2 regions of the Streptomyces sp. NPDC001406 genome follow, and region 2 is predicted to be linked to the other one. Evidence: predicted binding sites of a transcription regulator. Region 2 holds the regulator's gene; the other holds the start of a gene.

Region 1 (15,680 bases), on a different contig from region 2:
GGATCTGCTGGGCGTCGTCACCGTCGTGGTGTCCGGCCAGTTCGTCGAGCCGGGCCCTGATCTCCCGCAGCCGGGGCGCGGCGGCGGTGACGGCCGCCTCCGCCGCCGCGGCCTCGCGCCGCTCGTTGTCGGCCCGCAGCAGCTCCCGTACGGCCCGGTCGGCCTCGGCCGCCTCGGGCGAGCGCTTGCCGGTGAGCGGGTGCGGCTTGTAGACGACGCGCACGTTCTCCGTGAGAAGGCGCTCGACCAGGGCCACGCCCATCGGTATCAGCGAGGTGTGGCAGTCGTCGTCGCTCCAGCCCTCCCAGGTGGGGGCGTAGAGCACGGTCGGCAGCGGGCCCGGCGTGTGGTCGGCGTGCAGCCGGATCGGGGCCAGCTGGGGCCGGCCCACCTCGACGATCGCCTCGTCGCTGATGGCGTGCCGCACCCGCCGGTAGCGGTCGCGGCCCGCCCGTCCGGCCACCCAGATCTCGTCGTACACCTTGCTGACCCGGTTGCTGCTGGCGAGCTTGTCGCTGTCGCCGTGGCCGATGAACACGTGCTTGGCCTCGGCGATGCGCAGCATGTGCACGTTCTTGCCTGCGTTGCCGGGATACAGCACGACACGGACGCCGGACAGTTCCAGCTCGGCCAGGTCGTCGGCCTTGGGCACGCAGACCACCGGGATCCAGGTACGGCTCAGATGGCGGAACGAGGCCCGCTCGCGCAGCACGATCACCGGGCGCAGGTCGAGCCGCTCCAGCGTCTCGATCCACATGTTGACCTGGTACATGAAGTCCCGGGACACGGAGGCGAAGCTGAAGTACAGGGCGACCTCGGGCCCGTACGCCGCCAGCTGCCGGTTGACCTCGGCGAACACCTCGTCCCGGGCCGGCATCCGGCGGACCCGGCGGTACTGCCCCAGCAGGGCCACCACGGCCGCCACGGACAGCCCGGCCGTCAGCGCGAAGCCGACGCCCGCCGGGTACCAGACCCCCGCCGCCAGCGCGGTGAGCAGTCCCGCGTGGGCCGGCACGTCGAGGTGGAGCAGCTTGCGCAGGAAGCGCCGGTAGAGAACGGCGGGCGGGCGCCGCGGGACATCCAGTGCGCTCAGGTCGAGGTTGCGCACCACCAGCGGCAGCACCCGTCGCAGCCGGATGGCGTGGTGGGCGGCCGAGTACAGCATCACCAGCGCGAAGTGCGCGCTGAAGACGGCCAGCGCGGCGACCAGCACCCGGTCCGGCGCGTCCGTCCGGCTGGCCAGCGCGAGCAGCATCACCGTGCGGACCGCGAACCGCAGGGTGCGGTTGAGCTGCAGCGTCGCGAGCCTGCGGACGAAGCCGGGCGCCCGGGTGTGCAGCACCTCGTCCACGACATAGGTCACGGCCGACGCCACGGCGAACCCCGCGACCGACGGCAGCAACGCGAAGACGGGCAGCGCGGCGAAGCCGGCCCCGAGCAGGAGCACGAGGAGCAGGTCGGTCGTCCCGCGTACCCGCAGCACTCCGCACAACCGACGAATGATCACGGACAAGGCGTTCCCCCCACGGGATTGCACACGGTCTGCCAAAAGCCGTTGTTCGCCAGTTCGACGGCGCAGGGGGGTAAAGAGTTGTACATCTGGCGCTCGGAAATATTTCACCTTGCGTTGGTGCGGGGTTGACCTCGCCATGGAGCACCGAAAAGGCCCGGGCCTCCCTCACGGGACCCGGGCCTTTCCTTCATCCGATGACGTCCGTCACGCCGCCACCGGAACCTCCGGCGCCGCGCCGTTCGTGGCCGGCGACAGGGCCAGTTCCAGGACCTGCCGGACGTCCGTGACGCCGTGGACGTCGAGCTTGTCCAGCACCTCCGACGGGACGTCGTCCAGGTCGGGCTCGTTGCGCTTGGGGATGATCACGGTCGTGACCCCGGCCCGGTGCGCGGCCAGCAGCTTCTGCTTCACGCCGCCGATCGGGAGGACCCGGCCGGTGAGCGAGACCTCGCCGGTCATCGCCACGTCCGTACGCACCAGGCGTCCGGACAGGAGCGAGGCCAGGGCCGTGGTCATCGTGATGCCGGCGCTCGGGCCGTCCTTGGGGACCGCGCCCGCCGGGAAGTGGATGTGCACGCCCCGGTCCTTGAGATCGGCCACGGGCAGCTCCAGCTCGGCACCGCGGCTGCGCAGGAAGCTCAGCGCGATCTGCGCCGACTCCTTCATCACGTCGCCCAGCTGGCCCGTCAGGGTCAGACCCGCCGCGCCCGTCTCCGGGTCGGCGAGGGACGCCTCCACGAACAGGACGTCTCCGCCGGCGCCGGTCACCGCGAGGCCCGTCGCCACGCCGGGCACCGCGGTGCGGCGTTCCGCCGGGTCCTGGGCGGACTCGGGTACGTGGTGCGGCCGGCCGACCAGGGCCCGCAGATCCTCGTCCTTGATCGTGAACGGCAGCTCGCGCTCGCCCAGTTCGTGCTGGGCCGCGACCTTGCGCAGCAGCCGGGCGATGGACCGCTCCAGGTTGCGGACGCCCGCCTCCCGCGTGTACTCGCCGGCCAGCTTGCGCAGCGCGCTCTCGTCGAGGGTCACCTCGTCCTTGCCGATGCCCGCCCGCTCCAGCTGGCGCGGGAGCAGGTGGTCACGGGCGATGACGACCTTCTCGTCCTCGGTGTAGCCGTCCAGGCGGACCAGCTCCATACGGTCGAGCAGGGCCTCCGGGATGGCCTCCAGGACGTTGGCGGTGGCGAGGAAGACGACGTCCGACAGGTCCAGCTCCACCTCCAGGTAGTGGTCCCGGAAGGTGTGGTTCTGGGCCGGGTCGAGGACCTCCAGCAGGGCGGCCGCCGGGTCGCCCCGGAAGTCGGACCCCACCTTGTCGATCTCGTCCAGCAGGACCACCGGGTTCATCGACCCGGCCTCCTTGATCGCGCGCACGATCCGGCCGGGCAGCGCCCCGACGTACGTACGACGGTGGCCGCGGATCTCGGCCTCGTCGCGGACGCCGCCGAGGGCGACGCGGACGAACTTGCGGCCCATGGCGTGCGCGACGCTCTCGCCGAGGCTCGTCTTGCCGACGCCGGGCGGGCCGACGAGGGCCAGGACGGCACCTCCGCGCCGGCCGCCGATCACGCCGAGGCCGCGGTCGCCGCGGCGCTTGCGCACCGCCAGGTACTCGGTGATCCGCTCCTTCACGTCCTCCAGGCCCGCGTGCTCGGCGTCGAGGACGGCCTTCGCGCCCTGGATGTCGTACACATCCTGGGTCCGCTCGTTCCACGGCAGTTCGAGGACGGTGTCCAGCCACGTGCGGATCCACGACCCCTCGGGCGACTGGTCGCTGGACCGCTCCAGCTTGTCGACCTCCTTGAGCGCGGCCACACGGACCTTCTCGGGCAGGTCGGCGGCCTCGACACGGGCGCGGTAGTCGTCGGACTCCTCGGCGGAATCCTTGCCGTTCTCCCCGTTCAGCTCGCGCAGCTCCTTGCGGACCGCTTCCAGCTGACGGCGGAGCAGGAACTCACGCTGCTGCTTGTCGACGCCCTCCTGGACGTCCTTGGCGATGGTCTCGGCGACGTCCTGCTCGGCGAGGTGGTCGCGCAGCTGCTGGGCGGCGAGCTTGAGGCGGGCCACCGGGTCGGCCGTCTCCAGCAGTTCGACCTTCTGTTCGGTGGTCAGGAACGGCGAGTAGCCGGAGTTGTCGGCGAGCGCGGAGACGTCGTCGATGGCCTGGACCCGGTCGACGACCTGCCAGGCGCCGCGCTTGCGCAGCCAGGCCGTGGCCAGCGCCTTGTATTCCTTGACCAGTTCGGCGACGTGGCCCGGCAGCGGCTCGGGCACCTTCTCGTCGATGCGCATCCCCTCGACCCAGAGCGCGGCGCCCGGTCCGGTGGTCCCGGCGCCGATCCGCACCCGGCCGCGGCCGCGGATCAGCGCGCCCGGGTCACCGTCCGCCAGCCGGCCGACCTGCTCGACGGTGCCGAGCACACCCGTGCTCGGGTACGTCCCGTCGATGCGCGGCACCAGAAGAACCTTCGGCTTTCCGGGCTCCGACCGGGCGGCGGCCTGGGCGGCCTCCACCGCGGCGCGTACGTCGGCGTCGTTCAGGTCCAGCGGAACCACCATCCCGGGCAGCACGACCTCGTCGTCGAGCGGCAGCACAGGCAGAGTGAGCGGTGTGAACGCCGTGGACTCAGCAGCCATGATCTCCCCTTCGGCAGTCAAGTTGAGCTATGCCGACTCAATGCACGGGAGCCCTCGGATGTTCCCCCGACCGCGTTCGCTCTGAGCGATCACCAAATCACCCTGCACTACCAGCGGAAACGGGGCTGGGGGCGCGGTTATGCCCTGGGGGGAGGACAGTGGCCGGCCGGCGGGCCCCCTGCGCACCGATCCCTGGCAGCTGAGAAAGCTCCCCCACGCCGCGATCGGCGCCGAGCGCGGGCTCGCCACGCCGCCTCCGGCGCTGCACCCGGACGCCCGGAGGGTCTACACGGACTGGGCCCGCTCCACCGCCCGGACCACGTGCGTGGGCGTGGGCCGGACCGGCCGCACGGCCCGGGCCCGGTGCCGGCGGCGGAGTGCGGGCCACATTGCGATCCCTATCGTCAGCGAGATCAGGTGGCCCCAGTTGGTCATCGGGTCCGTGTACGCGATCAGGTCCTGCAGGAGCATGCCGCCGAACAGTGCGACGACGGGCCAGCGCAGCCAGGGGGTGAGCAGTCCGGCCAGGGCGCCCGTGCTGGCGGCGACGCCGAAGCTGATGCCGTAGTCCAGGCGGTGCAGGGAGCTGCCGGGCAGGTGTCCCGCCAGGACCGCGATCCCGACGGGGACCTCGGTCGCCAGGGTGGCGAGCACATGCCCGAGCAGGAAGACCGTGGCCGCGCGCAGTCCTCCTATGCGCCGCTCCAGCGCGGTGAGGACGACCAGGAAGCACATGGCGTACGGCGACACGACCCCGCCGGCGATCCACAGCGCGCTCGCCAGCAGGACCTGTACGGGGGTGCGCACCAGGTGCGCGACATCGGTGCTGGAGGCCTGGTAGAGGCTGTGCATCAGCCCGGGGGCGGCGTCGGCGGCGATCAGCGAGGTGACCGCGAGCAGGGCCGCGTAGGCGAAGGTGAACGGCGTTCCCGTGGGGGTGGGCAGCAGCCGCCAGGGGTGGAGGGCGCGCAGCCGCCGGGCGAGGAGGCGGTGCGGGGCGGGGAAGGACCCCGCCGGGAAGGACTGTGCGGGGAAGGACTGTGCGGGGACCGGCGCGACGGCCGCCGGCGCGGCGGTCCGGGACCGAAAGGGCGCGGCTGCCGGGATGGCCGCCGCAAGCGCGACCGGTGGGGCGCCGAGTGCGGCACCGTCCGCCATGGCACCGCGCTGGCGCGGCATCCCGTCCAGCAGGTCGGCGAGCCCGGTGGGCGACAGTGCGCTGTCGTCGGAAAGAGGCGTGCCCGGGGGCGGAGGCGAGGCCGTCGTGCCGGCCGTCGCGGTCGGTTCCACGGTGAGGCACTCCTTCCGTCCCGCCCCACCCTTAGCGCCGCACGGGCCCCTGTCTATGACCGACGCCACGCGAGACCCCGATTCACAGGATTTTCTGAGGAACCGATCGACCCACGCTGGGGTTTCGACAGATTCGACAGAAGCGGAAGCGCTCGAACGAGTGATGTGCGCCGACCTGCCCGCCATCCGTAATTTCCGTTGCCGTAAAGCCGTGTTCGTGCAGGATGGGCGCATGGCCGCCACGTACGACACTCCCGTAGTCCTGGACCGGCACGAGGGCCCGCACGGGGAGGTGGTGCTGCGCAGACACGGTGAGTCACTGCAGATCATCGCCAACGGCTGCTTCCTCATGGACACCTCCGACGGGCGCTCGGAGCGGCTGCTGGTCGACGCCGCGTACGACGCCCTGGACGGACGGCCGAAGCCGGACGTGCTGATCGGCGGCCTGGGCGTCGGATTCTCGCTCGCACACGCCGCGGCCGACCCCCGCTGGGGGCGGATCACCGTGGTCGAGCGCGAGCCCGCCGTGATCGGCTGGCACCGCGCGGGCCCGCTGTCCGGGCTGTCCGCCGCCGCGCTCGACGATCCGCGCACCGAGATCGTCGAAGCCGACCTGTTGATGCACGTCAATGAGACTTCCGCCACGTACGACGCCCTGTGCCTGGACATCGACAACGGCCCCGGCTGGACCGTGACCGAGGACAACGACGGTCTCTACTCCCCGGCCGGACTGGCAAGCTGCGCAAGGGCGTTGGCCCCCGGAGGGGTATTGGCCGTATGGTCGGCGCAGCCCTCTCCGGATTTCGAGGGAACCTTGCGGAATGCCGGGTTCCAACAGGTGCGTACCGAAGAGATCCCGGTTGCCCGGGGCGTTCCGGACGCTGTGCACCTCGCCGTACGCCCTGGATAGCGACGGTGCCTCCGGTCCCCGTAATGTGCTTCCCTGACGCGGATCATTCAAGCGTCAATCGCAAACCATGCGCAGACCGAGGAACCACCCCACTGGTTCCGGAAAGCACACTCAGGGGCGGGCGATGGAGCAGACACACACCTCGCACAGCGGTACGGCGGCGGCTACTCCGGGCGCACAGCGCCGGGTGCTGGTGATCGAGGACGACCCGACGATCGTGGACGCCATCGCGGCCCGACTCCGCGCCGAGGGATTCCTGGTGCAAACCGCGGCCGACGGTCCTTCCGCGGTCGACACCGCCGAGGCCTGGCAGCCCGACCTGCTGATCCTCGACATCATGCTGCCCGGCTTCGACGGCCTGGAGGTCTGCCGCCGTGTGCAGGCCCAGCGCCCGGTGCCGGTGCTGATGCTCACCGCGCGCGACGACGAGACCGACATGCTGGTCGGGCTGGGCGTCGGCGCCGACGACTACATGACCAAGCCGTTCTCGATGCGGGAGCTGGCCGCACGGGTGCACGTCCTGCTGCGCCGCGTGGAGCGGGCCGCCATCGCCGCGGCCACGCCGCGCTCCGGCATCCTGCGCCTCGGCGAGCTGGAGATCGACCACGCGCAGCGCCGGGTGCGGGTGCGCAGCGAGGACGTCCACCTCACGCCCACCGAGTTCGACCTGCTGGTCTGTCTGGCGAACACCCCGCGCGCGGTGCTCTCCCGTGAGCAGCTGCTGGCCGAGGTGTGGGACTGGGCGGACGCCTCCGGCACCCGGACCGTCGACAGCCACATCAAGGCGCTGCGCCGGAAGATCGGCGCCGAGCGGATCCGCACGGTGCACGGCGTGGGCTACGCGTTGGAGACCCCGACGCCATGAGCGACGGGCCGGCCGCACGGAGAAGCCCCGGGGAGGAGCCCTGGGGCGGCGTACGTCCGTTCTCGATCAAGACCAAGCTGGGCGCGCTCGTCGTCATCTCGGTACTGATCACCACGGGTCTGTCGATGATCGCGGTGCACACCAAGACGGAGCTTCGCTTCATCACGGTCTTCTCGATGATCGCCACACTGTTGATAACGCAGTTCGTGGCGCATTCGCTCACCTCGCCGCTGGACGAGATGAACGCGGTGGCCCGGTCGATCTCGCAGGGCGACTACACGCGCCGGGTGCGGGAGAACCGCCGGGACGAGCTGGGCGACCTGGCCGGGACGATCAACGTCATGGCCGACGAGCTGGAGGCCCAGGACCGCCAGCGCAAGGAGCTGGTGGCGAACGTCTCGCACGAGCTGCGCACGCCCATCGCCGCCCTGCGGGCGGTCCTGGAGAACGTCGTGGACGGCATCGCCGAGCCGGACACCGAGACGATGCGTACGGCGCTCAAGCAGACCGAGCGGCTCGGGCGGCTGGTGGAGACGCTGCTGGACCTGTCCCGGCTGGACAACGGCGTCGTACCGCTGCGCAAGCGGCGTTTCGAGGTGTGGCCGTACCTCTCCGGCGTGCTCAAGGAGGCCAACATGGTCGCCTCCGCGCGCGGGGGCATGGCGTCGGGCTCCGGGAACCACACGCGGACGGACGTCCATCTGCACCTGGACGTCTCCCCGCCGGAGCTGACCGCGCAGGCGGACCCGGAGCGGATCCACCAGGTGGTGGCCAATCTGATCGACAACGCGGTCAAGCACAGCCCCCCGCACGGCCGGGTCACGGTGAAGGCGCGGCGCGGGCCGCAGCCGGAGTCGCTGGAGCTGGAGGTCCTGGACGAGGGCCCCGGCATCCCGAAGTCGGAGTGGCACAAGGTCTTCGAACGCTTCAACCGGGGAGCCGTCAGCCGCCCGCACGGTCCGGGCAGCGACGGCGGTACGGGTCTGGGGCTGGCGATCGCCCGCTGGGCGGTGGATCTGCACGGCGGCCGGATCGGAGTGGCCGAATCCGAGCGGGGTTGCCGGATTCTCGTCACCCTTCCGGGAGAGCGATCCCTGCCGAGTTGACGTAAAGTTCGAACCGGAGTCACAAGATCCACGAGCGTCCCCACTGACGGACACGTGTGATCAGGGACGGCCCGCGCCCGTGAGGCGCCGAGGCCGTGGCCGACGCATCCCTGCCACAGGCAAACCACGCTTGTTTCCCGCCATATCAACCGCCGAAACGCACTTTCTGATGTGACTTACACGACGATGAACGGGCCCGACCTGACCTTCACCCTCAGGGAGGCGTAGCCTTTATTTCCGCTGTCCATCACCTTGTGAAGCGGAAGAGGGCGGTTGCCGCCGTGTCGCCACAGTCCCCCAGTAACTCGAGTATCTCGACCGAAGACCAAGCCGGGAAGAACCCCGCCGCTGCGTTCGGTCCCAACGAGTGGCTCGTCGACGAGATCTATCAGCAGTACCTCCAGGACCCGAATTCGGTAGACCGAGCCTGGTGGGACTTCTTCGCCGACTACAAGCCGGGCGTCGCTGGCGCCCAGGCTCCGTCGGGTGCTGCGGCCGCGGGGGCCGCAGGAACCACCACGACGGCCGCTCCGGCCCGGCCCGCGGCTCCGGTGGCCCCGGCCGCGCCCGCCGCCCCGGCGCCCGCGGCCCCCAAGCCGGCCGCCGCCGCTCCGGCGCCCGCCGCTCCGGCCGCGCCCAAGCCCGCCGCCGCGGCCCCGGCCGCCAAGCCGGCCGCCGCGAAGGCCGCGCCCGCCACCGAGGCGCCCGAGGGCCCCGAGTTCGTGACGCTGCGCGGTCCCTCCGCCGCGGTCGCCAAGAACATGAACGCCTCGCTGGAGCTGCCGACGGCCACCTCGGTCCGCGCGGTCCCGGTGAAGCTGCTGTTCGACAACCGCATCGTCATCAACAACCACCTGAAGCGGGCGCGCGGCGGGAAGATCTCCTTCACGCACCTCATCGGCTTCGCGATGGTCCAGGCCATCAAGGCCATGCCGTCGATGAACTTCTCGTTCGGCGAGAAGGACGGCAAGCCGACCCTCGTCAAGCCGGCGCACGTCAACCTCGGCCTGGCCATCGACCTGGTGAAGCCCAACGGCGACCGCCAGCTCGTCGTGGCCGCCATCAAGAAGGCCGAGACCCTGAACTTCTTCGAGTTCTGGCAGGCCTACGAGGACATCGTCCGCCGCGCCCGCGACGGCAAGCTGACGATGGACGACTTCACCGGCGTCACGGTCTCCCTGACCAACCCCGGCGGCCTCGGCACCGTCCACTCCGTCCCGCGGCTGATGCCCGGCCAGTCCGTGATCATGGGCGTCGGCTCCATGGACTACCCGGCGGAGTTCCAGGGCACCAGCCAGGACACCCTGAACAAGCTCGGCATCTCGAAGGTCATGACGCTCACGTCGACCTACGACCACCGGGTGATCCAGGGCGCCGCCTCCGGCGAGTTCCTCCGCCAGGTCGCCAACCTGCTGCTCGGCGAGAACGGCTTCTACGACGCCATCTTCGAGTCGCTGCGCATCCCCTACGAGCCGGTCCGCTGGCTCAAGGACATCGACGCCTCGCACGACGACGACGTCACCAAGGCCGCGCGCGTCTTCGAGCTGATCCACTCCTACCGGGTCCGCGGCCACGTCATGGCCGACACCGACCCGCTGGAGTACCGCCAGCGCAAGCACCCCGACCTGGACATCGTCGAGCACGGCCTCACCCTGTGGGACCTGGAGCGCGAGTTCGCCGTCGGCGGCTTCGCCGGCAAGTCGATGATGAAGCTGCGCGACATCCTCGGCGTGCTGCGCGACTCGTACTGCCGCACCACCGGCATCGAGTTCATGCACATCCAGGACCCCAAGCAGCGCAAGTGGATCCAGGACCGCGTCGAGCGCCCGCACTCCAAGCCGGAGCGCGAGGAGCAGCTGCGCATCCTGCGCCGGCTGAACGCGGCGGAGGCCTTCGAGACCTTCCTGCAGACCAAGTACGTCGGCCAGAAGCGCTTCTCCCTGGAGGGCGGCGAGTCCGTCATCCCGCTGCTGGACGCGGTGCTGGACTCGGCCGCCGAGTCCCGCCTGGACGAGGTCGTCATCGGCATGGCCCACCGCGGCCGGCTGAACGTCCTCGCCAACATCGTCGGCAAGTCGTACGCCCAGATCTTCCGCGAGTTCGAGGGCAACCTCGACCCGAAGTCGATGCACGGCTCCGGCGACGTGAAGTACCACCTGGGCGCCCAGGGCACCTTCACGGGCCTGGACGGCGAGCAGATCACAGTCTCGCTGGCGGCCAACCCGTCCCACCTGGAGACCGTCGACCCGGTCATCGAGGGCATCGCCCGCGCCAAGCAGGACATCATCAACAAGGGCGGCACGGACTTCACGGTCCTGCCGGTGGCGATCCACGGCGACGCGGCCTTCGCGGGCCAGGGCGTGGTGGCCGAGACCCTGAACATGTCGCAGCTGCGCGGCTACCGCACGGGCGGCACGGTCCACGTCGTCATCAACAACCAGGTCGGCTTCACCGCGGCCCCCGAGTCCTCGCGTTCCTCGATGTACGCGACGGACGTGGCCCGCATGATCGAGGCCCCGATCTTCCACGTGAACGGCGACGACCCGGAGGCCGTGGTCCGCGTGGCCCGTCTGGCCTTCGAGTTCCGCCAGGCGTTCAACAAGGACGTGGTGATCGACCTCATCTGCTACCGCCGCCGCGGTCACAACGAGTCGGACAACCCGGCCTTCACCCAGCCGCTGATGTACGACCTGATCGACAAGAAGCGCTCGGTGCGCAAGCTCTACACCGAGTCCCTGATCGGTCGCGGCGACATCACCCTGGAAGAGGCCGAGCAGGCGCTGCAGGACTACCAGGGCCAGCTGGAGAAGGTCTTCACGGAGGTCCGTGAGGCAACCTCCCAGCCGATCTCCGCCCAGGCGCAGGCGCCGCAGGACGGCTTCCCGATCGCGGTGCCGACGGCGATCTCCTCCGAGGTCGTCAAGCGCATCGCCGAGTCCCAGGTCAACATCCCCGACCACTTCACCGTCCACCCGCGTCTGCTGCCGCAGCTCCAGCGCCGGACGGCGATGGTCGAGGACGGCACGATCGACTGGGGCATGGGCGAGACGCTCGCGATCGGCTCGCTGCTCCTGGAGGGCACGCCGGTCCGGCTGTCCGGCCAGGACTCCCAGCGCGGCACTTTCGGCCAGCGCCACGCGGTGCTGATCGACCGCGAGACGGGTGCGGACTACACCCCGCTGCTCTACCTGTCCGAGGACCAGGCCCGGTACAACGTCTACAACTCGCTGCTGTCCGAGTACGCGGTCATGGGCTTCGAGTACGGCTACTCGCTGGCCCGCCCCGACGCGCTCGTGATGTGGGAGGCGCAGTTCGGCGACTTCGTCAACGGCGCCCAGACGGTCGTCGACGAGTACATCTCGGCGGCGGAGCAGAAGTGGGGCCAGACGTCCGGCGTCACCCTGCTCCTCCCGCACGGCTACGAGGGCCAGGGCCCGGACCACTCCTCGGCCCGTGTCGAGCGCTTCCTCCAGCTGTGCGCCCAGAACAACATGACGGTCGCGATGCCCACGCTCCCGTCGAACTACTTCCACCTCCTGCGCTGGCAGGTGCACAACCCGCACCACAAGCCGCTCATCGTCTTCACCCCGAAGTCGATGCTGCGTCTGAAGGCGGCGGCGTCGAAGGCGGAGGAGTTCACGAGCGGCGAGTTCCGCCCGGTCATCGGCGACGCGTCGATCACCGACCCGGCGGCCGTGAAGAAGGTCGTCTTCTGCGCGGGCAAGGTCTACTACGACCTGGAGGCCGAGCGGCAGAAGCGCGGTGTCACGGACACGGCGATCATCCGCATCGAGCGCCTGTACCCGCTGCCGGGTGCGGAGATCCAGGCGGAGGTCAACAAGTACCCGAACGCCGAGAAGTACCTGTGGACCCAGGAGGAGCCGGCCAACCAGGGTGCCTGGCCGTTCATCGCGCTCAACCTGATCGACCACCTGGACCTGGCCGTCGGCCCGGACGTCCCGCACAGCGAGCGGCTGCGCCGTATCTCGCGTCCGCACGGCTCGTCCCCTGCGGTGGGTTCCGCGAAGCGGCACCAGGCCGAGCAGGAACAGCTGGTCCGTGAGGTGTTCGAGGCGTAGGTCTCGCGGCACGACAGCGCAAGGGCCCGGCCCCGGAGAGAACTCCGGGGCCGGGCCCTTCCGTCATGTCCTGGGTGCCGGGCCGCTCACGACACCTGGGGCTCGAAGTCCCAGTAGGGCCGGTTGCGGGCGCGTGCCGACAGGGTGTGCACGTGCTGGGGCCCGAGCGTGGCGGCGAGGTCGGACAGCGCCTCCTGCTCCGTCTTCTCGGCCTCCCGGCGGTTGCCGAGCCCGCGCAGATCCGCGGCGTGGGCGATGCGGGCCGTCAGGGTCAGCGGGTGGGTGCGGCCGAGGATCTCGGTGGCGCGCAGGGCGGCGGACCTGCTGAGTCCGGCCGCGGACTCCGTGTCCCCGACCAGGTTGCGCAGGGCGGAGGCGTTGACGGCGCAGCCCACGGTCCAGGGGTGGTTCTCCCCCACGGCCGCGGTCATGTCGGCCATCGACTGCTCGATCAGGGCGTGGGCCTGGTCGCGTTCGCCGACGCTGCGCAGGATGAGCGCGTGGTTGGTGCGGGCTCCGGCGAGGAACGGATGCCCTTCGGCGTGCATGGCCTCGTAGCGCGCGATGACGTACTCGCTGGTCTCCCGTGCCTGGTCGATGTCGCCGTGCTCGCGGGCGAAGCAGCTGTGGCTGATGGCCGCGGCCAGCGTCTGCGGGTCCTTCTCGCCGAGCTTGCGCTCATAGCGCTCCAGTACGCGGGTGAACATCGGACCCGCCTTGCCGCGGTCGCCGATGCGGTAGAGGCACAGGGCGAGGTTGTGCTCGGCCAGCAGGGTCTGCGGGTTCTCGGCGCCCATCACCAGGCGGTACTCGCGCACGTTCTTCGCCTGGACGGACTCCGCCTCGGTGTAGCGGCCCAGCAGCCGCAGATTGGTCGCGTAGTGGATCTCGGAGTAGAGCGTCCACGGGTGACGGTTCTTCAGCAGCTGACGGCGTGCCTCCATGGTCCGCCGGTCGATCTCCAGGCTCTCCTCGTAGCGGCCGAGCAGCCGCAGCGCGAAGCCCAGGTTGTTCAGGGCGTTGAGGGTCCGCGAGTCCTGTTCGCCGAGCAGGTCGCGGTAGGCGGGGTAGAGCCACTCGTACAGCTCCCGCGACTCCTCGTAGCGCCCGAGGCCCCACAGGTCGGCGCCCAGGCCGTTGGCCGCGCGCAGATGGTCCAGGTCCTGCTCGCCGCGCTCCACCCGGAGGTGGTCCACGGCGACGCGCTCGATGGCCTCGGTGCGCCGGTACTCGCCGGCCGCGCGCAGCAGGTTGGCGTAGTGGTAGGTCAGCTCCCAGATCCGCGGATGGGTGTCGCCGAGCAGCGACTTCCACGCGTTCATGGCGCGCTCGCCGAGCTTCATGCCGGACTGGTACTCGCCCGTGAAGTACATGTAGCGCAGACAGTTGAGGACCAGGTTCTGCACGGTCCGGTCCTTGCTGTTCAGCACGTCCGCGTGCTTGAGGTGCGGCACGATCTCCGCGTACTCGTCCCACAGGCGGGTGTCCGTGGCCCGGCCGGGGTCGGCGGCGGCCAGGGCTCTGCGGACCACGTCGATGAACTCGCGCCGGTCCTCGTCGGGCATGTCCTTGTGCACGATCTGGTGCACCATGCGGTGCAGATACAGCGACTCGCCGGAGGAGACCGACTCGTCGCCGGCCGCCTCGTGCGACTCCAGACGTACGACGGAGTACTGGCGGAGCTGGTTGATCGCCTTGTTCCACAGGAGAGGGTCGTTGAGCAACCCGGCGATCTGTTCGGGCAGTTCCTCGTGCGGCATCTCCCGCAGCAGCCGTACGGGGATGAAGCCGGGCGCGAAGAAGGTGCACAGGCGCAGCAGGTCGACGGATTCCGGGACGGTCTCGCGGAGTTTGTTCAGCAGTATCGACCAGGCTGTCTGGAAAGCGACGGGGAAGTCCGCGGAGACCTTGACCACGTCCCCGTCGATGCCGCCCTCCAGGAGCGCGATGTAGTCCTCCACCGACAGATCGGAGTCGTTGAGCCAGCCGGCGGTCTGGTCGAGGAGCAGCGGCAGGTCCTCCAGCGCCTCGGCCAGCTGGTCGGCGTCCTCCTCGCTCAGCCGGGGCGCGCGGCGGCGCACGAAGGCCACCGACTCGTCGCGGGCGTAGACGGGCACCTCCAGCAGTTTGCTGTTGTGCTCGCTCCACTCGGGGTTGCGCGAGGTGATCAGGACATGGCCCGGCCCGGTGGGGACGAGGTCCCAGATCTGGTCGGGTTCGTCGGCGCCGTCCAGGATCAGCAGCCAGCGGGAGTAGGGGTCGCCGCGGCGCAGCGAGTCGCGTACGGCACGCAGCCGCTCGCCGTATTCGGCGCCGGTGGACAGGCCGAGCTTCGGGGCGAGTTCGGCCATCAGCCGGCGGTAGGTCACCCGGCCCTCGGCGTTGACCCACCACACCACGTCGTACTCGGAGCCGAAGCGGTAGACGTACTCGGCGGCGAGCTGTGTCTTGCCGACGCCGGACATGCCGTGCAGGGTGAGGACGCCGGCGCCCGGCTCGGAGCCCTGCAGCAGGTGGTAGGCGTCGTTCAGGAACGGCTCGCGTCCGGTGAAGCGGGTGTTGCGCCGCGGTACGCCGCCCCACACCTCGGGCATGGAGGCCGGGAAGCGCGGTCCGCGCCGCTCGCCCTCGGCCGGCTCCGGGGCCGGGTCGGTCGGCAGGCCGAGCCGGTCGATCAGGCGCCGTTCGGCCTCGTCGGCGCCCATGTTGGTCAGCTGCGCCGGGGCGAGCACGGTGGTGGCGGTGGGTACGGACGCGGTGGTGATCGAGACGGCGGCGAACCGGGACGGGTCGGGGGCCACGACCTCGCGCAGCGCCGCGTTCCACTCCTCGTGGGTGCGCGGGCCGAGTTGGAAGAACCACTCGCTGACGAGGATGAGGATCCGGCCCTCGGCGAGTTTCAGGTCACGCAGCAGGTCCACCAGCGGGACCTCGGCCGGGGAGTCCCAGCGCATGTACACGACCCGCAGGCCACGCCGCTCCAGCCGGTCCGCGATCCAGGCCGCCCAGGCCCGGTTGAATCCCGCGAAGCTGATCGTGACGGTAGGCTTCGCGGTCCCTTTGTCGGCTGCCCCGACCGGCCTACGAACTCCAGACATGCAGCGGCCTCCCCGCACGTAATGTTAGAACCTCGGCGCGGCACCGCGATAGGCGCTGACAGGTATCCGTCGTACTCGCGCGCTTCGGTCACATCTCTTCCCGCAAGCGCAACGATCTTCACTCGAACTGGCAACATATTTCACTCAGTTGGCGGAGTTCGACGGGCCGAGAACAAGCCACG
Region 2 (15,680 bases):
ACCTGAACCGGACCGGCAATCCGATCGTGTTATTCATACCGAATTGCTCCATTCACCCCTAATTTAGAGCCGTGCTCTACGGGATCATCGCCGCCACCTCCGCCCTGCTGCTCACCGCCGTCCTCGCGGCGCTGCTCCGCGCGCCCGGCCTGCGGGCCGGGATCGTCGAGCGGAGGCAGCCGGATCCGGCCCGACGCCGGCGGCCCGTGCCCCTGCTCGGGGGCGTGGCCGTGCTGTCCGCCACCTGTCTGGTCGCCGGGGCGGGGCAGTGGACGCGGGTCGCGCCGCTGGGCGACGGGGTCGGCAGGCTGCTGTGCGCGGGTGTCGGGGTCGCCCTGCTCGGGCTGGTCGCCGACGTGTGGCGGCTGCGGCCGCGGGTGCTCGTCGCCGGTACGGCGGTGGCCGCCGTGTGTGTCGTGCCGTACGAGGAGACGGGCGTACCCGCGGGGGGCCTGGCCGTGGGCTGGATCGTCCTCGTGGCCTTCGCCTTCCGGGCTCTCGATCACGCCGACGGGCTCGCCGGCACGGTCGGGGTGATCACCGCCTTCGGGGTCGGTGCCTGCGCCGCGGCCGAGCTGATGGACGGGCTGGCCGTGCTGCTCAGTGTGCTCGCCGCCGCCCTCACCGGGTTCCTCATGCACAACTGGCATCCCGCGCGGATCGGCCTCGGCGCGTGCGGATCGCTGTTCACGGGGTTCGTGCTCGCCTCCGCCGCCGTGTTCGCCCGGGCCGGGCACGGGCTCGGGGACAGCGCGGGCGTGCTGTTCTGCCTCACCGCCCTCGGTGCGGCCGACCTCGCCCTGGTGGCCGTGTCGAGGCGCACGGCCCGGCGCCCACTGCTCAGGCGCGGGCCCGACCATCTCGGCCACCGGCTGCGCCGCCTCGGGCTCACCCCGCAGGGAACCGTCGTCCTGCTCGGCACCGGAGCCTTCTCCGGGGTGCTCGTCGGGGTGCTCGCCCACACCGGCCGGGCCGGGGACGGTGCCGTCCTCTGGGTGGCCGGCGGGGCGCTCGTGGTCGTACTTCTACTCCTTCGAATCCCTGTCTACGGGGTCCGCCGTATGGCATCTTCGCAGGTCACACGGCAGTTGCGTGTAAGGAACGGATAAGAGTTGAGTCGCCACGACTCAGGTCTGTTGACCCAGTGGCGAGCCTCGTGCACACTTGAGTCCGTTCCACTCAAGTCAGCTGGAGGAAATCACCATGGCACGTGCGGTCGGCATCGACCTGGGCACGACTAACTCCGTCGTCAGCGTTCTGGAGGGCGGCGAGCCCACCGTCATCACCAACGCCGAGGGTGCCAGGACCACGCCGTCCGTCGTCGCCTTCGCCAAGAACGGCGAGGTGCTGGTCGGCGAGGTCGCCAAGCGCCAGGCGGTCACCAACGTGGACCGGACCATCCGCTCCGTGAAGCGTCACATGGGCACCGACTGGAAGATCCAGCTGGACGGGAAGGACTTCAACCCGCAGCAGATCTCCGCCTTCATCCTGCAGAAGCTGAAGCGCGACGCCGAGGCCTACCTGGGCGAGAAGGTGACCGACGCGGTCATCACCGTCCCGGCCTACTTCAACGACTCCGAGCGCCAGGCGACGAAGGAGGCCGGCGAGATCGCCGGTCTGAACGTCCTGCGCATCGTCAACGAGCCCACCGCGGCCGCGCTCGCGTACGGCCTCGACAAGGACGAGCAGATCATCCTGGTCTTCGACCTCGGTGGCGGCACGTTCGACGTCTCGCTGCTGGAGATCGGCGACGGTGTCGTCGAGGTGAAGGCCACCAACGGCGACAACCACCTCGGTGGTGACGACTGGGACCAGCGCGTCGTCGACTACCTGGTCAAGCAGTTCGCGGCCGGCCACGGCGTGGACCTCGGCAAGGACAAGATGGCGCTGCAGCGTCTGCGCGAGGCTGCCGAGAAGGCGAAGATCGAGCTGTCCTCGTCCACCGAGACCTCGATCAACCTGCCCTACATCACCGCGTCCGCCGAGGGCCCGCTGCACCTGGACGAGAAGCTGACCCGCGCTCAGTTCCAGCAGCTGACCGCGGACCTGCTGGAGCGCTGCAAGACGCCGTTCCACAACGTCATCAAGGACGCCGGCATCTCCCTCGGCGAGATCGACCACGTCGTCCTCGTCGGTGGCTCCACCCGTATGCCCGCCGTCGCCGAGCTCGTCAAGGAGCTGACCGGCGGCAAGGAGGCCAACAAGGGCGTGAACCCGGACGAGGTCGTCGCCATCGGCGCCTCGCTCCAGGCCGGTGTCCTCAAGGGTGAGGTCAAGGACGTCCTGCTCCTCGACGTGACCCCGCTGTCCCTCGGTATCGAGACCAAGGGCGGCATCATGACCAAGCTCATCGAGCGCAACACCACGATCCCGACGAAGCGTTCGGAGATCTTCACGACGGCCGAGGACAACCAGCCGTCGGTGCAGATCCAGGTCTACCAGGGCGAGCGCGAGATCGCGGCGTACAACAAGAAGCTCGGTATGTTCGAGCTGACCGGTCTGCCGCCGGCGCCGCGTGGCGTCCCGCAGATCGAGGTCTCCTTCGACATCGACGCCAACGGCATCATGCACGTCACGGCGAAGGACCTCGGCACCGGCAAGGAGCAGAAGATGACCGTCACCGGCGGTTCGTCGCTCCCGAAGGACGAGGTCGACCGGATGCGCCAGGAGGCCGAGCAGTACGCGGAGGAGGACCACCGCCGCCGCGAGGCCGCCGAGACCCGCAACCAGGGCGAGCAACTCGTCTACCAGACCGAGAAGTTCCTCAAGGACAACGAGGACAAGGTCCCCGGCGAGATCAAGACCGAGGTCGAGGCCGCGATCGCCGAGCTGAAGGAGAAGCTCAAGGGCGAGTCCGCCGAAGGCGACAACACAGCCGAGATCCGCACGGCCACGGAGAAGGTCGCGGCCGTCTCGCAGAAGCTCGGCCAGGCCATGTACGCCGACGCCCAGGCCGCGCAGGCCGCGGGCGGCGCCGGTGAGGCCCCGCGCGCCGACGACGACGTCGTGGACGCCGAGATCGTCGACGACGAGCGCAAGGACGGTGCCGCGTGACGGAGGAGACCCCGGGCTTCGAGGAGAAGCCCGACGTCCCCTCCGGCGCCACCCCTGACGACGCCGAGCCGAAGGCCGCCTCCGAGGAGGGGGCGGCCCCGGCCGGGGACGCGAACCAGACAGCGGGCCTGGTGGCCCAGCTGGACCAGGTGCGCACGGCACTCAACGAGCGCACGCTGGACCTCCAGCGCCTCCAGGCCGAGTACCAGAACTACCGCCGCCGCGTCGAGCGCGACCGGGTAGCGGTCCGGGAGATCGCCATCGCGAACCTCCTGACCGAACTGCTGCCCGTGCTCGACGACATCGGCCGCGCGCGGGAACACGGCGAACTGGTCGGCGGATTCAAGTCCGTCGCCGAGTCGCTCGAGACCGTCGCGGCGAAGATGGGACTGCAGCAGTTCGGCAAGGAGGGTGAGCCCTTCGACCCGACGATCCACGAGGCCCTGATGCACTCGTACGCGCCGGACGTCACCGAGACGACGTGCGTGGCGATTCTGCAGCCCGGGTATCGCATCGGCGAGCGCACCATCCGCCCCGCGCGGGTGGCCGTCGCCGAGCCGCAGCCCGGCGCGCAGACGGTCAAGGCCGAGGGTGCCGACGAGGGCACCGCGGCCGACGACAAGGAGAACGGTGGCCCGGAGGAGGGCTGACGTAAACACTGAACGGAAGGAGGGACGTCGGGGATGAGCACCAAGGACTTCATCGAGAAGGACTACTACAAGGTCCTCGGCGTCCCCAAGGACGCCACCGAGGCCGAGATCAAGAAGGCGTACCGGAAGCTCGCCCGCGAGTTCCACCCGGACGCCAACAAGGGCAACGCCAAGGCGGAAGAGCGCTTCAAGGAGATCTCCGAGGCGAACGACGTCCTCGGCGACCCCAAGAAGCGCAAGGAGTACGACGAGGCACGCGCCCTCTTCGGCAACGGCGGCTTCCGCCCGGGGCCGGGCGCGGGCGGCGGCTCCTTCAACTTCGACCTGGGCGACCTCTTCGGAGGCGGCGGCGCAGGCGGCGGCGCCCAGAGCCAAGGGGGCTTCGGCGGAGGCTTCGGAGACGTCCTGGGGGGCCTGTTCAACCGGGGCGGCGGCGCGGGCACGCGCACGCAGCCCCGGCGCGGCCAGGACATCGAGTCCGAGGTCACGCTGAGCTTCACCGAGGCCATCGAGGGCGCCACGGTCCCGCTGCGGATGTCCTCGCAGGCCCCGTGCAAGGCCTGCTCCGGCACCGGCGACAAGAACGGCACACCGCGCGTGTGCCCGACCTGCGTCGGCACGGGCCAGGTCGCGCGGGGTTCGGGCGGCGGCTTCTCGCTCACCGACCCCTGCCCCGACTGCAAGGGCCGCGGTCTGATCGCCGAGCACCCCTGCATGGAGTGCAAGGGCAGCGGCCGCGCCAAGTCGTCCCGGACCATGCAGGTCCGCATCCCCGCGGGGGTGACCGACGGTCAGCGCATCCGGCTGCGCGGCAAGGGAGCCCCCGGCGAGCGGGGCGGCCCGGCCGGCGATCTGTATGTCGTCGTGCACGTGGGGGAGCACCCGGTGTTCGGCCGCAAGGGCGACAACCTCACGGTGACCGTCCCGGTGACGTTCACCGAGGCGGCGCTCGGCGGCGAGGTCCGGGTCCCGACCCTCGGCGGCCCCGCCGTCACCCTGAAGCTGCCTCCGGGCACGCCCAACGGCCGCACCATGCGGGCGCGGGGCAAGGGCGCGGTCCGCAAGGACGGCACCCGCGGGGACCTGCTGGTCACCGTCGAGGTGCGTGTTCCCAAGGACCTGTCGGGGAAGGCTCGTGACGCACTGGAGGCGTTTCGCGAGGCGACCGCGGGTGAGGACCCGCGTGCGGAGCTGTTCGAGGCCGCGAAGGGAGCTTGAGAGTGATGGACGGCCGTCGGCGTAACCCGTATGAACTGACCGAGGAGACCCCGGTCTACGTCATCTCGGTGGCGGCCCAGCTCTCCGGACTCCACCCGCAGACGCTGCGCCAGTACGACCGCCTGGGCCTGGTCTCCCCGGACCGCACCGCGGGCCGGGGCCGCCGCTACTCGGCCCGGGACATCGAACTGCTCCGTCAGGTGCAGGCGCTGTCCCAGGACGAGGGCATCAACCTGGCCGGCATCAAGCGCATCATCGAACTGGAGAACCAGGTCGCCGCGCTCCAGTCCCGCGTCGCGGAACTGCAGGCGGCCCTGGACGGCGCGGCGGCCGCGATGCAGCAGCGCGAGGCCGCCGTGCACGCCTCCTACCGCCGGGACCTGGTCCCGTACCAGGAGGTCCAGCAGACCAGCGCGCTGGTGGTGTGGCGGCCGAAGCGGCAGCAGGACTGACACCGATCTGCGAAAGGGGCCCGGAGGAGACCCTCCGGGCCCCTTTCGCATGCGCTCCCACTGCGTGGCGGTGGTCGCGCGGCTGGCTGGGTTCATTCGATCCTCTGGTCGAATCGGAAGGCGGTGCACGGCCGCCGATGATCACGACTCGTGAGGATTGGAGTTGGTTGTACTGATCTTTGCCGTGCCGTGAACTTCCGTTGAGTGGAGGGTCCGTAAAGGGTGTTTGGAGGTGATTCCGCTGGACCTCCACAAGCGAAGCGGAGCGTGGTGTTGCGCACTCGTTAAGTAGTTCGGCTTGACGCCGGGTGTTGCGGCCGCGTTGTCTTTTCAGACATCTGGGTCGCAAGCAGCCCCACATCCGGAACGCACCTGAAGTGAGCCCCCGAATGCGTCGTATCGCCATATCTGTGGCAGCCTCCACGATGACCCTCTCGCTCGCCGGCTGCGGCGTGCTGAACGCTTCGGGGAGTTCGACCGACGCAAGCCCGACCAAGGGCAACGACCTCACGGTGGGGCTTCTGCTGCCGGAGACGGCGAACACGCGGTACGGGAAGTTCGACTACCCCATCATCAAGAACAAGGTCGCCGAGCTCACCAGGAAGCAGGGCAAGGTCGAGTACGCCAACGCCGGGGCGGACGCCGGCAAGCAGTCGCAGCAGATGCAGCAGATGATCGCCGACAAGGTCGACGTCATCCTGCTCGACGCGGTCGACTCGCACGCCATCGCGGGCGATGTGAAGAAGGCGAAGGACGCGGGCATTCCGGTCATCGCGTACGACCGTCTCGCCGAGGGTCCGATCGACGCGTACATCTCCTTCGACAACGAGCTCGTCGGCGAGGTGCAGGCCCGCACCCTGCTGGACGCCCTGGGGTCGAACGTCGACACCTCCGACAAGGTCGTCATGGTGAACGGCTCGCTGACCGACCCGAACGCCAAGCAGTTCAAGCAGGGTGCCCTCTCCGAGCTGAACGGCAAGGTGACGATCGCGGAGACGTACGACACCAAGGACTGGAAGCCGGAGAACGCCACGGCCGAAATGACCGAGGCGATCAACAAGATCGGCAAGAACAACATCGCGGCCGTCTACTCCGCCAACGACGGCATGGCGTCCGGTGTCATCAAGGCCCTCAAGGCCGCGGGCGTCACCGAGATGCCGCCGATCACCGGCCAGGACGCCGAGCTGGAGGGCGTGCAGCGGATCGTCATCGGCGAGCAGTACATGACCGTCTACAAGTCCTACCCGGCCGAGGCCGAGAGCGCCGCCGAGATGGCTGTCGCCAAGGTCCAGGGCAGGGACATCCAGTTCGACGCCCTCACCCAGGACCGCGTCGACAGCCCGACCAACAAGGACATCCCGGCCCAGCTCGTCACCGTGACCGCCCTGACGAAGGACAACATCAAGGACACGGTCATCGCGGACGGCATCTACAAGACCTCCGAGATCTGCGCCCCCAAGTACAAGACGGCCTGCGCGACGCTCGGCCTCAAGTAGCCGGCGGTCAATGCGGCGGGGAGCGAGGGGTTCACCCGCGAGGGTGGGGAGCGCACGCCGGGGCGTGCCCTCCGCCCGCCGCCCGGGCCGGATCGATTTCGGCCACTTGGTTGCGTACCCCGCCGGGTGTTGTGACCCCCGGGGAAGCGGGTTGCCCCGATGCACCCGTGACCGTGGCCTCTCCACCGTCAGCTTGTTGCAAGGGGAGGGGAGGAGGCCGGGAGGAAAGGGGCGATACCGGCGGTTTACGGCGGCCATGGCGTGGAGAGCCGTGTTGCGGAGCCGCATCCGTCCGCGCATAGTTGCGCCACGGAAGTGGCAGCAAACCGGGGGTGGAATGGGCGATGGCCGGGCACGGAACGGAGGAGCATCCACACGGTGCCGACCGCCTGTGCGAGGCCGGGGATCGCGTGTATTCCCGGGCCGTACGGCGGGGCCGGGTGCCGCGCACCGACGCCGAGCCGGTGCCCTGCCTCCTTGAGCTCGCCCTGCTGCACCCCGACCCCGACGACATGGACTGGCTGGTGCCGACCTCCCCGCAGGAGGTCATGACCCGGCTGCTGCGCGGGGTGTACGACGAGGTCAGGGACAGCCAGCGGCGGGTGGGTTCGGCGGTGGCGGCCGTCGAGTGGTACGCCGGTCTCGGGCGCCAGCTCCAGGCCTCGGCGTCGCCCTCGACGGAGGGTACGGCGATCCGCGTGCTGGACGGGCTGTCCCGGATCCAGGCCGCGATGGACGAGGCGACCGAGGCCTGTACGACCGAGGTGCTGACGGTGCAGCCCGGCGGCATCCGGCGGGAGGCCGAGCTCACGGAGGGTCTGCACCGCGCGGTGGCGCTGCGCGGCCGGGGCGTGCGCATGCGGGACCTGTACACGCACGTGGCCCGGCACGGCCAGGGCCTGCTCAACTACCTGGAGCTGATGGGCGACGCGGTCGAGGCCCGTACCCTCGACGAGGTCATCGACCGGCTGATCCTCTTCGACCGCACGGTCGCCTTCATCCCCGCGAACGCCGACCGCACGATGGCCCTGGAACTGCGCCACCCGGCGGTGGTCGAGTACCTGGTGACGGTCTTCGAGCGGCTGTGGCGCCTCGCGGTCCCGCTGACGGCCGCGCTGCCGGACACCGGCATCGAGGGCATCTCCCACCGCGAGCAGTCCATCGCCGCGCTGCTGGCGGAGGGCCACCAGGACGCGGTGATCGCCGAGCGCCTGGGCATCAGCGTCCGCACCTGCCGGGCCCATATCGCCCGCCTGTCGGAGACACTGGGCGCGGCGAGCCGCACCCAACTGGGCGTACGGATAGCCCAGGTGGGCCTGGACGGCCCCCCACGCACCGCCGACGTCCCCACGGTCACCATCCCCGACCAGGAATCCCCGAGCGTGCGCTGAGACAGCGGAGTCGGGCCCAGCCCTCGCTGCCGGATGGCGCGGCGAGTGGGGCGATGTGGACGCGGCCGGCGTGCACGTAATGCCCAGCCGGTCGGCGAACACCGTTCGGGGCGGGGGCGCCGGACGGCCTGCGGACGCATCGGCGTGGCCGGCCGCCCCAGCCGGCCGAAGGCCGCCGTGAAGAACCGGAGCAGCGCCGGGCGGCCCACTTCCAGGGCGAGCCGCCCGACATCGTCGGCGGGCAGGAACGCCACCGTGCGGTCGATGCCGAGGTGCCGGTCCGGCACTTCGTCCAGGGTGCTCGGCTCCAAGTCCGCGAGCAGCGGCTCGTACCGGCCGATGACCAGCGGCGCATGGCGCTGCGCGTGCGGTGGAGGGCGCGGATACGGCCGTTGCGGTCGAGCAGGGCCTGGTCGCGGGCCGGGGCGACCGTCAGCGCGGCCCGGCCGCGCTCGCTCGATCCGCGGCGGCGGCCCGCACTGCTCCACCAGCCCGTCCCCGAACGGGTGTTGGTCCGCGACGCGTGCCGGTCAGGTGCGCACCGTCCCCTTCAGGGTGTCGGGCAACCGGCCCTCATTCAGGGCCAGTTCGTAGCGCCGCCGTCAGGGCGCGCTCACCGGTGTGCGCCCTCGTCCGGGAGTGATGTGTCCTGTTTGAGGATGCCCGACTGGGCTATGAGGTAGCCGAGTTGGGCTCGGCTGCCGCTGCCCAGGGCCTGGGCCAGCTTGGCGATGTGGGCGCGGCAGGTCCGGACGTTCATGCCCAGCCGGCGGGCGATGGCCTCGTCGACATGGCCCTCCACGAGCAGCTTCGCGATGGAGTGCTGGATCTCGGTGATGCCGTGGGAGGCGACCTCGTAGGGCCCGCCCATGCTCAGCGGGACCGCGCGGCTCCACATGAACTCGAAGACCTTGATCAGATAGCGGACCAGGCCCGGCTGGCGGAGCTCCAGCGCGACCTGCTGGTCCTCGCGTATGGGGATGAAGGCGACGCTCTCGTCGCAGATGATGAGCCGCTCCACGAGTTCGTCGATGGTGCGGTACTCGGCCTTGCCGTCGGCGAGATGGGACGCGTAGGCCAGCTTCTCCGGGCTGTAGCGGGCGGTGTGCTGGTACAGGGTGCGGATCCGGACGCCCCGTTCGATGAGGGGTCTGTCGCGCTCCAGCCCCCGCAGCACGCTGGCCTCCGAGACGCGGTCGCTCGGCTGGATCGTGAGCACCTCGCTCTGGCACTGCTCGGTGGCGAGATTGAGGGCCACGTTGATACGGTCACCGCCCTCAAGGATGGTGAGTGAATCGCTGGTCGCCATCACCTGTGTGCTCAGTGACATGAAAGGCTCGAACACGTCGGCGAGTTCGATCGACAGACGCCGGCGCTCGGTTATCTCGCGTTCGATCGGGTTGAGCCGGTGCGCCAGGGCGATCGCCGGCGGTACCGGGCGCAGCCAGTCGGCGTCGTCCGGATCCGGATGGAGCAGGGCGAACTCCATCAGGCAGGGGGCGTCCGTGACATCGGACCGGGCGACGCGTCCCGTGCGCAGGGCGACGGCGTAAAGTCGGCGTCCTTCCTCGCACAGATCCGCCATCGAGTGGGGATGTGTTGCTTTCGCCCGATTCGTTGCCAAATCTCCACCCCCCAGGGTCCTGAACATGCAGGAACATGATGCACCGATTGTGTGGCCACCACGTGCCCGAATGAGCCATCGTCGTACCTGACGGGGGAAAAGGGGACCTTCAAGTGAGGACGAAGCCGAACATGCGGAACAAAGTGCTTCGCTCGGTACTTGTCGCCGCTCTCTCCGTCATGGCGACTGCCGGAGTGTGGAGTGGCTACTCCGAGGCGAAGGGTGACGTTCGTGCCAACACCACGTGGCCGAGTGTCGTGGCGGATGCGGTGACCACGGGCGACACCAATGGGCAGATCTCGATGACCGATGGAGCCGGGAGCTGAAGTGACCACTCCACCCGACGACCGATCCTTCCGCCGCGAAATGGCCACCGCCTACCGCTCCGGCTGGCACTTCATCGACCTGGTCACCGCCATCCCCCACAGCGGTGACTCGTTGATGGTGACCGTCTTCGGAGAGCCGGTCGTCGTCACGCGGGACGAGGACGAGGACGTACGGGCCTACCGATGCCTGCGCAAACCCCGAGGCGCACCGCAGCCCGTGCGATGCGCCATCCGGTACGGAATGATCTTTGTGAACCTGGACCAGCGGGATCACCGGCTCGCCGAGCCGGAGATCCCGGACGTAAGGACCATCTCTGCCACCCCCCGCAGTGCCTGACGCGATTCCCCCGTCGTAAAAAGATCGCTCAGGTACTTCCCCCCGCAGCGGCGTCACCGTGACCTGAACACGGTGACGCCGCTGCAGTTTCTGGCGACATTTCAGGGTATGGGTGCGCTTCCACGGTGACCGAAACCCGCCGTGTGTCAGCCCCGCCCCAGCGCCCGCTCCACCTCGATCTCGATGAGCACCCGGTTGGGGTTCGGCGAGGGCGTTCTCTCGTAGCGCTCGGCATAGCGCCGCTCCGCCTCCGCGATCAGGTCCGGGTCGGTGCGCACGAAGGCCCGCCCCTCCAGCGTCGCCCAGCGGCGGCCGTCCACCTGGCAGACGGCGACCCGCGCACCGAGCGGATCGGCCGCGAGGACATGGGACACCTTGGTGCTCGTCCGGTTCGTCAGTACCCGAGCCAGTCCCGCCCCGGGGTCGTATGTCACTCCGACGGGGACGACATGCGGGCTGCCGTCCGGGCGGAGCGTCGTCAGCGTGCACAGATGGCGCTCGCGCCAGAAGGCGAGGTACGGCGCGTTCGGGGCGACCGGGTCCACGGAGTAGGTGCTCATGGCCCGGAAGTTAGCCCTCGAAGTCCTCCCGGACCCACCTTGAGTGGAATAGACTCAACTTTGTGTACGTTGGTTAAGTCAGCACTGGGAGACATGTCAGCACTGGGAGACATGAGAGACCTGGGAGACATGGCCGACGAGCCGACGCCGAGGAGGAGAACGCGAACGTGGACGCCGAGCTGACCAACAGGAGCCGGGACGCGATCAACACGGCCACCAACCGGGCCGTGACCGAGGGGCATGCGGATCTGACGCCTGCCCACCTGCTGCTGGCTCTGCTCCAGGGCCAGGACAACGAGAACATCATCGACCTGCTGGCCGCCGTCGACGCCGACCAGGCCGCCGTACGGGCCGGAGCGGAGAAGGCGCTCGCCGCGCTGCCCAGTGTGGCCGGATCCACCGTTGCGCCCCCGCAGCCCAACCGCGAGCTGCTCGCCGTCATCGCGAACGCGGCCGACACCGCGAAGGACCTCGGCGACGAGTACCTCTCCACCGAGCACCTGCTCATCGGCGTCGCCGCGAAGGGCGGCGCGGCAGGCGAGGTGCTCTCCCGGCAGGGGGCCACACCGAAGAAGCTGCTGGACGCCTTTCAGAAGGCCAGGGGAGGACGCCGCGTGACCACCGCCGACCCGGAGGGGCAGTACAAGGCCCTGGAGAAGTTCGGCACCGACTTCACCGCCGCCGCGCGCGACGGCAAGCTCGACCCCGTCATCGGGCGGGACCAGGAGATCCGGCGGGTCGTGCAGGTGCTGTCCCGGCGGACCAAGAACAACCCGGTGCTGATCGGAGAGCCCGGCGTCGGCAAGACCGCCGTCGTCGAAGGGCTCGCCCAGCGGATCGTGAAGGGCGACGTCCCCGAGTCCCTGAAGGACAAGCGGCTCGTCGCGCTGGACCTCGGCGCCATGGTCGCCGGGGCCAAGTACCGCGGTGAGTTCGAGGAGCGCCTGAAGACCGTCCTCGCCGAGATCAAGGACTCCGACGGGCAGATCATCACTTTCATCGACGAGCTGCACACCGTCGTCGGCGCGGGCGCCGGCGGCGACTCCGCCATGGACGCGGGCAACATGCTCAAGCCCATGCTCGCCCGCGGTGAACTGCGCATGGTCGGTGCCACCACCCTCGACGAGTACCGCGAGCGGATCGAGAAGGACCCGGCGCTGGAGCGGCGCTTCCAGCAGGTGCTGGTCGCCGAGCCGACCGTCGAGGACACCATCGCCATCCTGCGCGGGCTCAAGGGCCGCTACGAGGCGCACCACAAGGTGCAGATCGCGGACAGCGCGCTGGTGGCCGCGGCCACCCTCTCCGACCGGTACATCACCTCCCGCTTCCTGCCCGACAAGGCCATCGACCTGGTCGACGAGGCCGCCTCCCGGCTGCGCATGGAGATCGACTCGTCCCCGGTCGAGATCGACGAACTCCAGCGCGCCGTCGACCGGTTGAAGATGGAGGAACTGGCCCTCGGCAAGGAGACCGACCCGGCCTCCCGCGAACGCCTGGAGAAGCTGCGCCGCGACCTCGCCGACAAGGAGGAGGAGTTGCGGGGCCTGACCGCCCGCTGGGAGAAGGAGAAGCAGTCCCTCAACCGCGTCGGCGAGCTGAAGGAGAAGCTCGACGACCTGCGCGGCCAGGCCGAACGCGCCCAGCGCGACGGCGACTTCGACTCCGCCTCCAAGCTGCTGTACGGCGAGATCCCCGCCCTGGAGAAGGAGCTGGAGGCCGCCTCCGAGGCCGAGGAGGAGGCCGCCAAGGACACGATGGTCAAGGACGAGGTCGGCTCCGACGACATCGCCGACGTCGTCGCGTCCTGGACCGGCATCCCGGCCGGCCGCCTCCTGGAGGGCGAGACGCGGAAACTGCTGCGCATGGAGGAGGAGATCGGCAAGCGGCTGATCGGGCAGAGCGAGGCCGTACAAGCGGTCAGCGACGCCGTACGACGGTCCCGCGCGGGCATCGCCGACCCGGACCGCCCCACCGGCTCCTTCCTCTTCCTCGGCCCGACCGGCGTCGGCAAGACCGAACTGGCCAAGGCCCTCGCCGACTTCCTGTTCGACGACGAGCGGGCGATGGTCCGCATCGACATGTCGGAGTACAGCGAGAAGCACAGCGTGGCCCGGCTGGTCGGCGCGCCCCCCGGCTATGTCGGCTACGAGGAGGGCGGCCAGCTGACGGAGGCGGTGCGCAGGCGGCCGTACTCCGTGGTCCTCCTGGACGAGGTGGAGAAGGCGCACCCCGAGGTCTTCGACATCCTGCTCCAGGTGCTGGACGACGGCCGCCTGACGGACGGTCAGGGCCGTACGGTCGACTTCCGCAACACCATCCTCGTCCTCACCTCCAACCTGGGCAGCCAGTATCTGGTCGACCCGGTCCTCGGTGACGAGGAGAAGAAGGAACAGGTGCTGGAGACGGTCCGGACCGCCTTCAAGCCGGAGTTCCTCAACCGGCTCGACGACCTGGTCGTCTTCTCCGCGCTCGACAAGGAGGAGCTGGCCCGGATCGCCCGGCTGCAGATCGACCGGCTGGCCGGGCGGCTGGCCGAGCGGCGGCTCGGCCTGGAGGTCACGCCCGAGGCGCTGGCCTGGCTCGCCGACGAGGGCAACGACCCGGCGTACGGCGCCCGTCCGCTGCGCCGCCTGGTCCAGACCGCCATCGGCGACCGCCTCGCCAAGGAGATCCTCTCCGGCGAGATCAAGGACGGCGACACGGTCCGTGTGGACGCCTTCGGCGACGGCCTGATCGTCGGCCCGGCCACCGGCAAGATGCTCTGACCCGTTCCGGCACACGCGACGGCCCGCCCCTCGTCCCCCGGGGGCGGGCCGTCTGGTGTGGGTCAGACGGTGAACGCCGAGAAGGACACCACCGCGGTGCCGGCGTCCTCGTAGGTCACGTTCACGGTCACCGCGTCGGCACCCGCGTCATCCGGAGGCGTCGCGAACTGCGTGTTCAGATTCAGACAGAGATCGGCGCCGGTGTCGCACAGATCGGTACCCGGCTCAGGGCCCTCGGGATAGGTGTCCGTCAGCCACGTCCGCACAGCCGCCCTCGGCATCCGGAACACGGCGTGATAGTCCGTGTCCAGCCAGGTCTGCACCGTGCACTGACCGTCGTACGCCCCCTTCGGCAGCTTCGCCCCGCCGAACGCCAGCGCCTCCGTGCACGGCACGGCCTCGGGCTCTCCGCCCAGGGGGTAGTCCGAGGTCATGAACCTGATCACCATGGCGACCAGCCCGGCCAGGATCAGCGCCGGCAGCGCCATGACCGCCGCGAACACCCCCCACCGGGTCCGCCCCCGGCCCGCCCGCGCACCTGCCGTACCGCCCCGCACGCCCGCCATCGAACCCCCTGCCCGCGCTCCGGATCGTCGTCGACCGGCCAGATCATGTCAGCCAGGAGCCGACAGGCCACGTCGGGGCTTGCCACCCCCCTCCCCGCATGGGGGAGGATGGCGGAATCCGTACGAAGGGAAATACACGGTGAGCATCGACCCGTCCTCGATTCCGAACTTCGGGGGCCAGCCCGAGCCGCAGCCCCAAGGACCGGCGGGCCCCGTCGTCCCGGATCAGGACCTCGTGAAGCAGCTCCTCGACCAGATGGAGCTCAAGTACGTCGTCGACGACGAGGGGGACCTCGCGGCGCCGTGGGAGCAGTTCCGTACGTACTTCATGTTCCGCGGGGAGGCCGAACAGGCGGTCTTCTCGGTGCGGACCTTCTACGACCGGCCCCACAAGATCGACGAGAAGCCGCTGCTGCTGGAGTCCATCGACGACTGGAACCGGCGGACCCTGTGGCCCAAGGTGTACAGCCACACCCACGACGACGGCACCGTCCGCCTCATCGGTGAGGCGCAGATGCTGATCGGCACCGGCGTCGACCTCAACCACTTCGTCTCCTCCACGGTCAGCTGGGTGCGGGCCGCGATCGAGTTCGACAAGTGGCTGGTCGAGCAGCTCGGCCTCGAGGAGGAGGTCAACGAGGCCGAGAAGCCCGAGGACGACGAGGAGTAGAACCCTCGGCTCCGCGGAGCTACAGCGGGGTGTGGGCGATCACGACCAGATACGCCCCGTAGACGAAGGAGAGCCCGGCCAGGGCGCAGACCACCACGGTCGCGTGCCAGGGCCGGGCTCTCGCCGTCCGCACCAGCGCCCGGGCCAGCGGCAGCAGCAGCGGGAAGGCGGGCAGCAGGAAACGCGGCTTGGACTCGAAGAAGCCGGAGCCGCCGAGCGCGATGAGCAGCAGCACCCCGCTGTGGACGACGAGCGGCAGCGGGGCGCGGTCGGCGATCAGCAGCGCGTACATCAGCACGGCCGCCGCCACGATCACCATGGTCATGGGGAAGACGAACCGGTTGCCGTGCAGCAGCAGCTGGCGCACGAAGTGCAGCGACCCGTGCCCGAAGTCGAACCGGGACCCCCACAGCCGCTGCACCTCGAAGTAGCCGCCGAGCAGATCCCCCTTGCGCCGGCCGACCCAGAGCACATACGCCGTCCACCCCAGCGGGGCCAGCGCGGCGCCCGTCCACAGCCTGTGGGAAACCCGGCCGGTGCGCCGGAAGGTCCGGTACGCCTCGCAGAGGGC

Evidence for each region. Region 2 encodes HspR, which represses chaperone genes until heat shock. Its sites were predicted from a motif close to TTGAGNNNNNNNNNCTCAA; they were not measured.
Region 1: lon (endopeptidase La) is a predicted target of HspR. The motif match lies at 4,173-4,191, and genes of this name have one in related genera.

What each region holds. Positions count from the first base shown of each region.
Region 1 is NZ_JBIAWG010000005.1:132,505-148,184, forward strand. Features, by position in the region: gene ACFY1J_RS13640 (hypothetical protein) at 1-1,507, opposite strand, end outside; gene lon (endopeptidase La) at 1,718-4,150, opposite strand; gene ACFY1J_RS13650 (rhomboid-like protein) at 4,436-5,440, opposite strand; gene ACFY1J_RS13655 (spermidine synthase) at 5,673-6,350, shown strand; gene ACFY1J_RS13660 (response regulator transcription factor) at 6,475-7,215, shown strand; gene ACFY1J_RS13665 (sensor histidine kinase) at 7,212-8,321, shown strand; gene ACFY1J_RS13670 (multifunctional oxoglutarate decarboxylase/oxoglutarate dehydrogenase thiamine pyrophosphate-binding subunit/dihydrolipoyllysine-residue succinyltransferase subunit) at 8,603-12,400, shown strand; gene fxsT (FxSxx-COOH system tetratricopeptide repeat protein) at 12,487-15,498, opposite strand; gene ACFY1J_RS13680 (aKG-HExxH-type peptide beta-hydroxylase) at 15,639-15,680, opposite strand, start outside.
Region 2 is NZ_JBIAWG010000012.1:231,170-246,849, reverse strand. Features, by position in the region: gene ACFY1J_RS28885 (MraY family glycosyltransferase) at 72-1,109, shown strand; gene dnaK (molecular chaperone DnaK) at 1,204-3,054, shown strand; gene grpE (nucleotide exchange factor GrpE) at 3,051-3,704, shown strand; gene dnaJ (molecular chaperone DnaJ) at 3,738-4,922, shown strand; gene ACFY1J_RS28865 (heat shock protein transcriptional repressor HspR) at 4,928-5,374, shown strand; gene ACFY1J_RS28860 (substrate-binding domain-containing protein) at 5,764-6,870, shown strand; gene ACFY1J_RS28855 (LuxR C-terminal-related transcriptional regulator) at 7,215-8,261, shown strand; gene ACFY1J_RS28850 (helix-turn-helix transcriptional regulator) at 8,875-9,846, opposite strand; gene ACFY1J_RS28845 (hypothetical protein) at 10,213-10,548, shown strand; gene ACFY1J_RS28840 (pyridoxamine 5'-phosphate oxidase family protein) at 10,695-11,108, opposite strand; gene clpB (ATP-dependent chaperone ClpB) at 11,276-13,873, shown strand; gene ACFY1J_RS28830 (hypothetical protein) at 13,936-14,439, opposite strand; gene ACFY1J_RS28825 (YbjN domain-containing protein) at 14,579-15,109, shown strand; gene ACFY1J_RS28820 (hypothetical protein) at 15,129-15,680, opposite strand, start outside.